Regions from separate parts of the Pantoea osteomyelitidis genome, predicted to be linked through region 2. Evidence: predicted binding sites of a transcription regulator. Region 2 holds the regulator's gene; each other region holds the start of a gene.
What was found. Region 2 encodes PurR, which represses purine synthesis genes. Its sites were predicted from a motif close to CANGCAAACGTTTGCNTG; they were not measured.
Positions count from the first base shown of each region.

Region 1: ABU178_RS02570 (NCS2 family permease) is a predicted target of PurR. The motif match lies at 2,042-2,059, and genes of this name have one in related genera.
Region 3: gcvT (glycine cleavage system aminomethyltransferase GcvT) is a predicted target of PurR. The motif match lies at 1,930-1,947, and genes of this name have one in related genera.

Region 1 is NZ_JBGFSN010000003.1:65,278-68,554, reverse strand. It holds gene ABU178_RS02575 (Na+/H+ antiporter) at 1-359, opposite strand, end outside; gene ABU178_RS02570 (NCS2 family permease) at 583-1,932, opposite strand; gene ABU178_RS02565 (glutathione S-transferase family protein) at 2,316-2,981, opposite strand; gene soxR (redox-sensitive transcriptional activator SoxR) at 3,044-3,277, opposite strand, start outside.
Region 2 is NZ_JBGFSN010000004.1:927,216-930,492, forward strand. It holds gene punC (purine nucleoside transporter PunC) at 1-153, opposite strand, end outside; gene punR (DNA-binding transcriptional activator PunR) at 259-1,164, shown strand; gene purR (HTH-type transcriptional repressor PurR) at 1,173-2,198, opposite strand; gene cydH (cytochrome bd-I oxidase subunit CydH) at 2,483-2,572, shown strand; gene ABU178_RS09495 (C40 family peptidase) at 2,603-3,277, opposite strand, start outside.
Region 3 is NZ_JBGFSN010000005.1:343,941-347,217, forward strand. It holds gene ubiH (2-octaprenyl-6-methoxyphenyl hydroxylase) at 1-330, shown strand, start outside; gene ubiI (FAD-dependent 2-octaprenylphenol hydroxylase) at 343-1,545, shown strand; gene gcvT (glycine cleavage system aminomethyltransferase GcvT) at 2,006-3,103, shown strand; gene gcvH (glycine cleavage system protein GcvH) at 3,124-3,277, shown strand, end outside.

The DNA of each region.
Region 1 (3,277 bases), on a different contig from region 2:
GCCAGCGCAAAGGCGGGCAGCAGCGGAATTCCCGGCACGATCCAGTGGATCAGGTAGCCAATACCGACCACGGTGATCAGCACCAGCATCAACGCCAGTCCGATAATTTCACGCCCGTGGTGGAGAAATTCGCTAATAGGGGTTTTCCAACCGTCAGAAAACAGCAGCGGCGGAATAAACAGCACCAGAAAAAGTTCAGGATCGAAATCGACATGCAGGCCAAAGGTGGGAAAGGCCAACATCGCACCTGCGGCAATCTGCACCAGCGGCAGCGGAATCTGAAAGGGAAGAATACGGGCAGCGACACCTGAGAGCGACACCACCAGGGTCATGATGAGGATGGTAAAAAAGATTTCCATGCTTTCCTTAGGCGTTTAGGCTGCGTCACCTAATGTTTTGTGAGCGCGGCGGCGGCTTATCGCGCCAGCGCCCTGCCTGATGACGGGACACAGCCTGGTTATCATTAATACAAAATTGTTGCCCGGAAAGTGTAAAGCAAAACGGCGAAGAAGTGCGACCAGATGTGCGGTCAGACGGGGAAAAAGACAAATCCGGGTGAGCAACCGCTCACCCGGCGAAGCATCAAATGGCCCAGCCGCCAGCGTAAAAAGCCACCAGCGCGATAGCGATAACCAGCGTGCCGATGTTCAGCTTGCGCCACTCGCCAGCAAACACGCGGCCAATCACCAGCGCGCCGAAGCCCAGCATAATGCCGGTCACGATGTTGCAGGTCAGGACAATAAACACCGCCGTCAGCAGACCCGCCATCGCATCGACAAAGTCGCTGAAGTCGATTTTCGCCACGTTGCTCAGCATCAGCAGACCCACGTACATCAAAGCCGGTGCGGTGGCGTAAGCCGGCACCAGGTACGCCAGCGGTGACATAAACAGAATCAGCAGGAACAGCAGACCCACCACAATCGCCGTCAGGCCGGTTTTTCCGCCCGCCGCCGTGCCCGCCGCCGACTCGATATAAACCGCCGCAGGTGACGCGCCGACCAGACCGGCAAACAAACTGCTGATGGAGTCGGTGGTTAACGCGCGGCCGCCGTTGATGATCTGCCCCTCTTTATCCAGCAGGTTCGCCTGGCCCGCCACCGCGCGAATGGTACCGGTGGCGTCGAACACCGCCGTCATCACCAGCGCCAGCACGCTCGGCAGTACCGCAGGCTTCAGCGCGCCCATAATATCCAGGCTGAACAGCAGCGAATGGCCGCTGGCATCTTTCAGGCTCGGCATGGCGAACAGGCCCTGGTAGTTAACGGCGGGATCAAAAATCAGCCCCAGCACGGAAATGCCGAGAATGGTAAACAGGATGCCGCCGGGCACGCGCCGTTTTTCCAGGCCAAAAATCATGCCCAGGCCACCCAGCGCCATCAGCACCGGAAACGAGGCGAAGTGTCCCAGCGCCACCGGCAGACCCGGCGCCGGATTTTTTACCACCAGGCCAATGCCGTCTGCGGCAATCAGCAGCAGAAACAGCCCGATACCGACGCCGGTGCCGTGCGCTACGCCCATCGGCAGGTTACGCAGAATCCAGGCGCGGATGCCGGTCGCGGAAATCAGGGTAAACAGCAGCCCCATAAGGAAAACCGCGCCAAGCGCGACCGGCACGCTGATCTGTTGTCCCAGCACCAGGCTAAAGGCAGTAAAGGCGGTCAGCGAGATGGCGCAGCCAATCGCCATCGGCAGGTTGGCCCACAGGCCCATGATAATAGAGCCGAAGCTGGCGACCAGACAGGTCGCGACAAATACCGCCGTAGGCGAGAAGCCCGCTTTGCCCAGCATGCCGGGCACGACGATCACGGAATAGACCATCGCCAGGAAGGTGGTCAATCCCGCAAGGATTTCCTGTCGCACGCTGCTGCCGCGTGCGGAGATGTTGAACCAGGCGTCCAGTTTTCCACTGGCCGGGCGAGATTCGTTAGACATAGTAGAGCCTCTGAAATGATTTTTTTAAGGGTGGTGCGCCATGCGGCCTCGGTCTGTTTTCGTTCCCTGGTTCCGTTACGATCGCGTTGAAAATTCAGCGCATTGTCATAAGGCAAACGTTTACCTGGCCGCAAAGAAAAGGCCGTTCGCCAACGGCCCGATAAAAAGGCAAACGATTATCCGGCCTTTAGCGGCAGATTTTCAACTGCTGTTTCGCGTTTGATCAGGATAAATCGCACCACTCGCCGTCGAGAAAGCGCACTTTCACTGCGGCCCGGCAAACTCTACGGAAGCCGCAGCGCGAAACGTAATAACAAATTCTTATGAAAGCGGCGCGTTGCGCAACAGGGTGAATCATCCGTTGCGCAACGGGAGGAAAAGATTCAGCTGGCGAGGTTTATCGGGCCGCCCTGCTCAATCGCACGTTGCCATGCGGCGCGCGTCTGAACTTTTTGCAGCCACTGCTGCGTGGCGGGCATCGCATCCAGCCCGCCGCGCGAGGTCAACGCCAGCAGCGGAAAACTCATCTGAATGTCCGCAATGCTGAAGCGCTGGCCTGCAAACCACGGTTGGGAAGCGAGGTGTGTTTCAATCATCTGCCTGTGCGGCGCCAGCTGCTTGTCGATATAAGCGCGCTGCACGCCTTTGCCGAGCGCGGCACCCACCGGCCTTATCAGCCAGGGAACCGGCGACTTGCCAAGGCGGCTGAATATCAGCTTCATCACCAGCAGCGGCATCAGCGAGCCTTCCGCATAGTGCAGCCAGTAACGAGACTGCAACTGCGCTGCTTCATCGGAAAGTTTCAGCCGATTTTCGTCGTCGTACTTCGCTTCCAGATACTCCAGGATCGCGCCAGATTCGGCAATAACCCGATTTTCATCGGTGATCACGGGCGATTTGCCGAGCGGATGCACTTTTTTCAGCGCTTCCGGCGCCATCATGCTTTTTTCTCGCTGGTAGCGCTTGATTTGATAAGGGACGTCCAACTCCTCCAGCAGCCATAGCACGCGGTGTGAGCGAGAATTCTCAAGATGGTGGACGGTGATCATAGCGGCTCCCGGTTGCGGTTCTTACACCAGTATAGTTGGCGTCGCTAAAATACCTGCGCGCATCAACCCTCGTCGCCCGGCTGCTGCTCATGCCCCGGATCCAGCAGCACCGCGCCCGATCCCTGTTGCGCCAGTCGATCGCCGGGATTACGCAGCGGGCAGTCGCGCATCGACAAACAGCCGCAACCGATGCAGCCATCCAGGTCGTTACGCAAGCGCGTCAGGGTTTCGATACGCTTATCCAGCTCCTCGCGCCAGTGCTGCGTCAGAGCGTCCCACTCCTGCGTCGACATACG
Region 2 (3,277 bases):
CAGGAACAGGCTCAGGCTGGCGCTGATCGTGCCGGGGACGGTGTTGAAATCGTGCTGCATTGCGCCGAAGGCGGGCAGATACATATCGGTTGCCAGAAAGCCGAGCATACTCAGCAAGGCGAGATAGAGCAGAAATCCTTTTGAAGTCAGCATGTGATTCTCGGTAAAGGTTAAACGCCGCAAAGTGTAAAAGGATGCGCTACTGCTTGTGAAACGTTAATATTTGCGGGTTGCTGTTAAAATTTTTGAAGAGAGCTTATGTGGTCTGAGTATGGTCTTGAGGTGGTGGATGCCGTGGCGCGTACCGGCAGCTTCAGCGCAGCGGCGCAGGAACTGCACCGCGTGCCTTCGGCCGTGAGCTATACGGTGCGCCAGCTGGAGAGCTGGTTGGCAGTACCGCTGTTTGAGCGGCAACACAGGGAGGTAGTACTGACCCCGGCTGGCGAGCATTTTGTGCGCGAAGGGCGCGCTGTTATCAAAAAAATGCTCGCCACGCGGCGGCAGTGTCAACAGCTGGCTAACGGCTGGCGCGGTCAGCTCAGCATCGCGATAGACTGCATAGTCAAGCCCGCCCGCACGCGCCAGCTGGTGAAGGATTTTTACCGTCACTTTCCCGATGTTGAACTGCTGATCAGCTATGAGGTATTTAACGGCGTCTGGGATGCGCTGGCTGACGGGCGTGTGGATGTGGCGATTGGCGCCACCCAGGCGATTCCGGTTGGCGGACGTTTCGCCTTTCGCGATATGGGAGCGCTTAACTGGCGCTGCGTGGTGAAAAGCGGCCATCCGCTGACGCAACTGGCGCAGATTGAGGATGAGGCGCTGCGCGCCTGGCCTTCGCTGGTGCTGGAAGATACATCGCGCGCGCTGCCGCGCCGCAATACCTGGACGCTGGACAATCAGCGGCGGCTGGTGGTGCCGGACTGGCAAACCGGACTGGCGTGCTTGCTGGACGGTCTGTGCGTGGCGATGGTGCCGGGGCATCTGGCACGGCCGCTGCTCAGGTCAGGAGAAATCACCGAGCTGACATTGCCCGTGCCTTTTCCGGAGAGTCCCTGCTGCGTCAGCTGGTCAGAACAGCGCGCATCACCCGCGCTCAGCTGGCTGTTAAGCTACCTGGGCGATGCGCAAACATTGAATCAGGAGTGGCTAAGCGAGATTTGAGGCGGCGCTTAGCGACGGTAATCCCGGAAGGGGCCATCCGCTACCGAACGGCGTTCGATCAGGGTCGGATTGACTTCAATCGTCTGAGGCTCTTCACGCTTGCTGGTAATGCGATCCAACAGCATCTCCAGCGCCTTCTCACCCAGCTGGGCTTTTGGCTGGTGCACAGTGGTCAGCGCGGGCGTAAAGTAACGCGCGTTGCGCACGTTGTCGTAGCCGATGACCGAAATATCCTGCGGTACGCGCAGCCCCAGCTCATCGGCGGCGCAAATCGCCCCCATCGCCATAATGTCGCCGCCGCAGAATATGGCGGTCGGACGCTGTTTCTGGCTCAGAATTTGCTGCATCGCCTGATAGCCTGATTCCGGCTCGAAGTCGCCCTGTACCGTCCATTCAGGGCGCAGCTGAATACCCGCTTCATTTAATGCCTTCACGAACCCGGCATGGCGTCCACCGCCGGTGTTGCGCTCCATCTGGCCGGGAATGGCGCCGATATCGCGGTGACCGCGCTCAATCAGATAACGACCGGCAAGGTAGCCGCCCTGAAAAGCGTTATCCAGCACGGTATCGGTGAAGTCACCGCGCGATTCACCCCAGTCCATTACCACCATGGGAATGTTGCGGTTCTCTTCCAGCATTTTCAGCAGGTCGTCGGGATATTCTGAGCACATTACCAGCAGCCCGTCGACGCGCTTTTGCGCCATCATCGACAGATAGGCGCGCTGCTTATGCAGGTCGTTGTGGGCGTTGCCCAGAATCAGGGTATAGCCGCGATCGAAGCAGTGATTCTCCACCGCCTCGATAATTTCCGCAAAGTAAGGCGCTTCACTGGAGGTAGCCAACAGACCCAGCGTTTTGGTGTGGTTCACTTTCAAACTACGCGCCACGGCGCTGGGCGAATAGTGCAGCTCTTTAATCGCGGTCCAAACGGCGTTGCGCGTCTCTTCAGCAACGAAACGCGTTTTATTGATGACGTGAGAAACGGTGGTGGTAGAAACACCCGCGCGTTTTGCCACATCCTTGATTGTTGCCATGAAAACGATACTCCCGGCTTATCGCAACCTACTGATAAGTATAATGTTAAACGTTTGCGTCCGCTAAAGGTATTTCACGCCTTTTTTGTCTGGTTTGTCGTCTGTGAAGTGACGTTCCGGCAGATAAAAACGCCATTTTAAATAGAGCGGACGGCATAGCGTTGCTGCTGTTGCGCAACGAAAGGGCGAATTCTAGCAAGGCTGAATCGATAAAACGAGATTTTTACCGGGCGCTATGAGAAAATGACAATAACCACACACTTTATAAGCGTAAAGGAGAGCAAATGAACACTGATTTAAGACTGGCGCTGACCACCACCGTGGCGGCATTGCTGATGATCGTGGCTTTCAGCTTCACCGCCATCATGCACTGAGCGTAAAAAAGCCGGGCAAGCCCGGCTTTTTCAGCGAATCGTTTTGGGGGTCATCACCCGACGGGCGCCGACATAGTGTCGCTGCCAGTAATCTTCGCCCAGCGCGCTGATTTGAATATCTTTACCGGTGCGCGGCGACTGAATGAATTTGCCATTCCCGAGATAGACGCCGACATGGTCGGCTGCGCCGCGATTGTTTATACGGAAAAACACCAGATCGCCTTTCTCCAGCGCCTCGCGTTTTACCGGCGCGGCATCGCGCAGATGATACATTTCATTGGCGGTGCGCGGGATCTTGAATTTTACCACATCCTTATAGGCGTACCACACCAGACCGCTACAGTCGAAACCGGTATGGGGTGAGGTGCCGCCCCATTGATAAGGTTTGCCCAACTGGCCCATCAGCTTATTCATCGCCGTTTCACGCGCTTTTTGATAGCGCAGACGGTGGGTTTTGCTCATTTTGATGGTGGTGAGATCGCCCGTGATAACCTGGTCCTGGCCCTGACGCTGGTGGCCATAGCGTTTACGGGATGTCGGCACGCTTTTTTTGTTTGCCGCGTGCAGCGTGGCGGTTTGAGTTTTTTTCGGCTTTTTTAGTGTCGACTTCACAACGGGCGAGAGGCGAGACTTTTTCGCCGTGGTTTTAACGGGACGACGTTTGCGCCGCTCATCGTCGCGCGCACTCTTTTTTTCCGCCTTGTG
Region 3 (3,277 bases), on a different contig from region 2:
GTCGGTAATGCTGCGCAGACGCTGCATCCCATCGCCGGGCAGGGTTTCAACCTTGGCCTGCGCGACGTAATGTCGCTGGCGGAAACGCTGGCGACGGCGCATCGCCATCAGCAGGATGTCGGCAGCTTTAGCGTTCTGCAACATTATCAGCAGCGGCGTCTGCCGGATCGTGAGGCGACCATTGGCGTCACCGATGGGCTGGTGCGACTGTTTGCCAATCGCTACGCTCCGTTGGTGGTAGGAAGAAACCTTGGGCTGATGGCGATGGATAATCAGCCGTGGCTGCGAAATCAACTGGCTGAGCGCACCCTCGGGTGGGTAAAGCGTTAATAAGGGGCTTCGATGCAAACTTTTGATGTGGCTATCGCCGGCGGCGGCATGGTCGGGCTGGCAGTAGCCTGTGGACTGCAGGGCAGCGGTCTGCGCGTCGCCGTGCTGGAGAAATCTGCGGCGCCGCACTTTGATGCCAACGCGCCCGCGGCGATTCGCGTCTCCGCGATCAACGCCGCCAGCGAGCGGCTGCTGCAAAAGCTGGACGTCTGGTCAACGATCCTCTCAATGCGCGCCAGCAGCTATCACGGCATGGAAGTCTGGGATCAGGATAGCTTCGGCAGCATCTCGTTTGACGATGAGCAGCAGGGCTTGTCCCATCTCGGACACATTATTGAAAACCCGGTGATACACAGCGCGCTCTGGCAGCGCGCCAGCAGCTGCAGCGATGTCACGCTGCTGGCCCCGGCGCAGCTGCAGCAGGTAGCGTTCGGCGACAACGAAGCTTTTATTACCCTGCAGGATGGCAACATGATGAGCACGCGCCTGCTGGTTGCCGCTGATGGCGCCAACTCCTGGCTGCGTAATAAAGTAGATATCCCGATTACCTTCTGGGATTACGAGCATCATGCGCTGGTCGCCAACGTGCGTACCGATATGCCGCACGATGCGGTGGCGCGTCAGGTGTTTCATGGCGATGGCATTCTGGCTTTTCTGCCGATGCAGGATCCTCATCTCAGCTCCATCGTCTGGTCGCTCTCGCCGCAGGAGGCAGGCCGTCTGGAAACCATGCCGGAAGCGCTGTTTAATCAGCAGCTCTCCGTTGCCTTTGATATGCGTTTAGGGCTGTGTCATCTGGAAAGCGAGCGTAAGGCCTTCCCGCTGATGGCGCGCTATGCGCGTAGCTTTGCCGCGCACCGTCTGGCGCTGGTAGGCGATGCGGCGCACACTATCCATCCACTGGCCGGGCAGGGAGTGAATCTCGGTTTTATGGATGCCGCTGAGCTGATTGGCGAAATCAAACGTCTGCATCAGCAGGGGAAAGATATTGGCCAGCATCTCTATCTGCGTCGCTACGAGCGCAGCCGTAAACAGAGCGCGGCGATGATGCTTGCCGGAATGCAGGGTTTCCGCGAGCTGTTTGCCGGAACGCATCCGGCAAAAAAACTGCTGCGCGACGTCGGGCTGAAGCTGGCGGATACCTTGCCTGGCGTCAAGCCCATGATGTTGAAACAGGCGATGGGTCTCAACGATCTGCCGGCCTGGCTGCGCTAAATAATTTTTACTGGCCGGAGAATCTCTCTGGCCGCTTCTCCTCTGTTTTACCTTCTTCGCTGACCTCAATTCCTTCACTGCACCAAAAAAAGGCAGGGGCGCACTCTTTTTGTGCCTCATTTGATTTATTCTAATTTTACCGCTCTCTTCGCATTATTTTTTTTCATGTGATAACGTTTTTCGCCCCGTCTGATTTTTCTTTTATGCGGCTTATGCTTCGTTAATTTGCTGCTCACAGGCTATTGTATTGATTTTTATGTGCAATAAATCACATATTTCCAGTTTATTTCACTGGTTAATATTCACAGCGCCCCGCGACTGAGATTAATCTTCACCCTCGTTTTGCTTATGGTTAATTGACCCGTTCGGTGATAACGTCATTGCAAAGAGAACGTTTGCGTCGGTGATAAAACCGGTAAAAGCGCCCGTTTCGACTGACTTGCTTCTGCACAGGATAGTTATGACTCAACAGACGCCTTTGTTTGAACAACATCAAGCCTGCGGTGCCCGCATGGTGGACTTTCATGGCTGGATGATGCCGCTGCACTACGGTTCCCAGATGGATGAACATCACGCGGTACGTAACGACGCGGGTATGTTCGATGTTTCCCACATGACCATCGTTGACCTGCACGGCGCCCAAACGCGTGACTTCCTGCGCTACCTACTGGCTAACGACGTCGCCAAACTCACCCGGCCGGGCAAAGCCCTCTATACCGGTATGCTGAACGCTTCCGGTGGCGTCATTGATGATTTGATTGTTTACTTTATGACCGAGGACTTTTTCCGTCTGGTGGTTAACTCCGCAACGCGTGAAAAAGATCTCAAGTGGATTGGTGACCATGCGCAAGGCTATGACGTCACGCTGACCGAGCGTAACGATCTGGCGCTGATTGCGGTGCAGGGGCCAAACGCCCAGCAAAAAGCGCAGACGCTGTTCAGCGCTGAGCAGCGTCAGGCCGTTGAAGGAATGAAGCCGTTCTTCGGCGTTCAGGCGGGCGAGCTCTTTATCGCTACTACCGGTTACACCGGCGAAGCGGGCTATGAGATCGCGCTGCCGAAAGCTAAAGCCGCGGATTTCTGGCAGCAGCTGCTGGCGGCGGGCGTGAAGCCAGCCGGTCTTGGCGCGCGCGATACGCTGCGTCTGGAAGCGGGCATGAACCTGTACGGTCAGGAGATGGATGAAGGCGTTTCGCCGCTGGCGGCCAACATGGGCTGGACCATCAGCTGGGAGCCAGTGGATCGCAACTTCATTGGCCGTGAAGCGCTGGAAGCTCAGCGTAAAACGGGCACGGAGAAGCTGGTCGGCCTGATCATGACCGAGAAAGGCGTGCTGCGTAACGAGCTGCCGGTACGCTTCATCGATGAGCAGGGCCAGGTGCAGGAAGGGATCATTACCAGCGGTTCCTTCTCGCCCTCGCTGGGTTGCAGCATTGCGCTGGCCCGCGTTCCGGCCGGCATCGGCGACAGCGCAATTGTGCAGATCCGCAACCGCGAAATGCCGGTAAAGGTCACTAAACCTGTTTTCGTTCGCGCCGGTAAGCCGGTCGCTCAGTAATTTTTTCAGGAGAGATGGCGATGAGCAATGTGCCAAATGAGTTGAAATACCGTGAAAGCCACGAGTGGGTGCGTAAAGAAGATGACGGCACCTGGACCGTGGGCATCACTGAACACGCACAGGAACTGCTGGGCGATATGGTCTTTGTTGACCTGCCGGATGTCGGCGCAACTT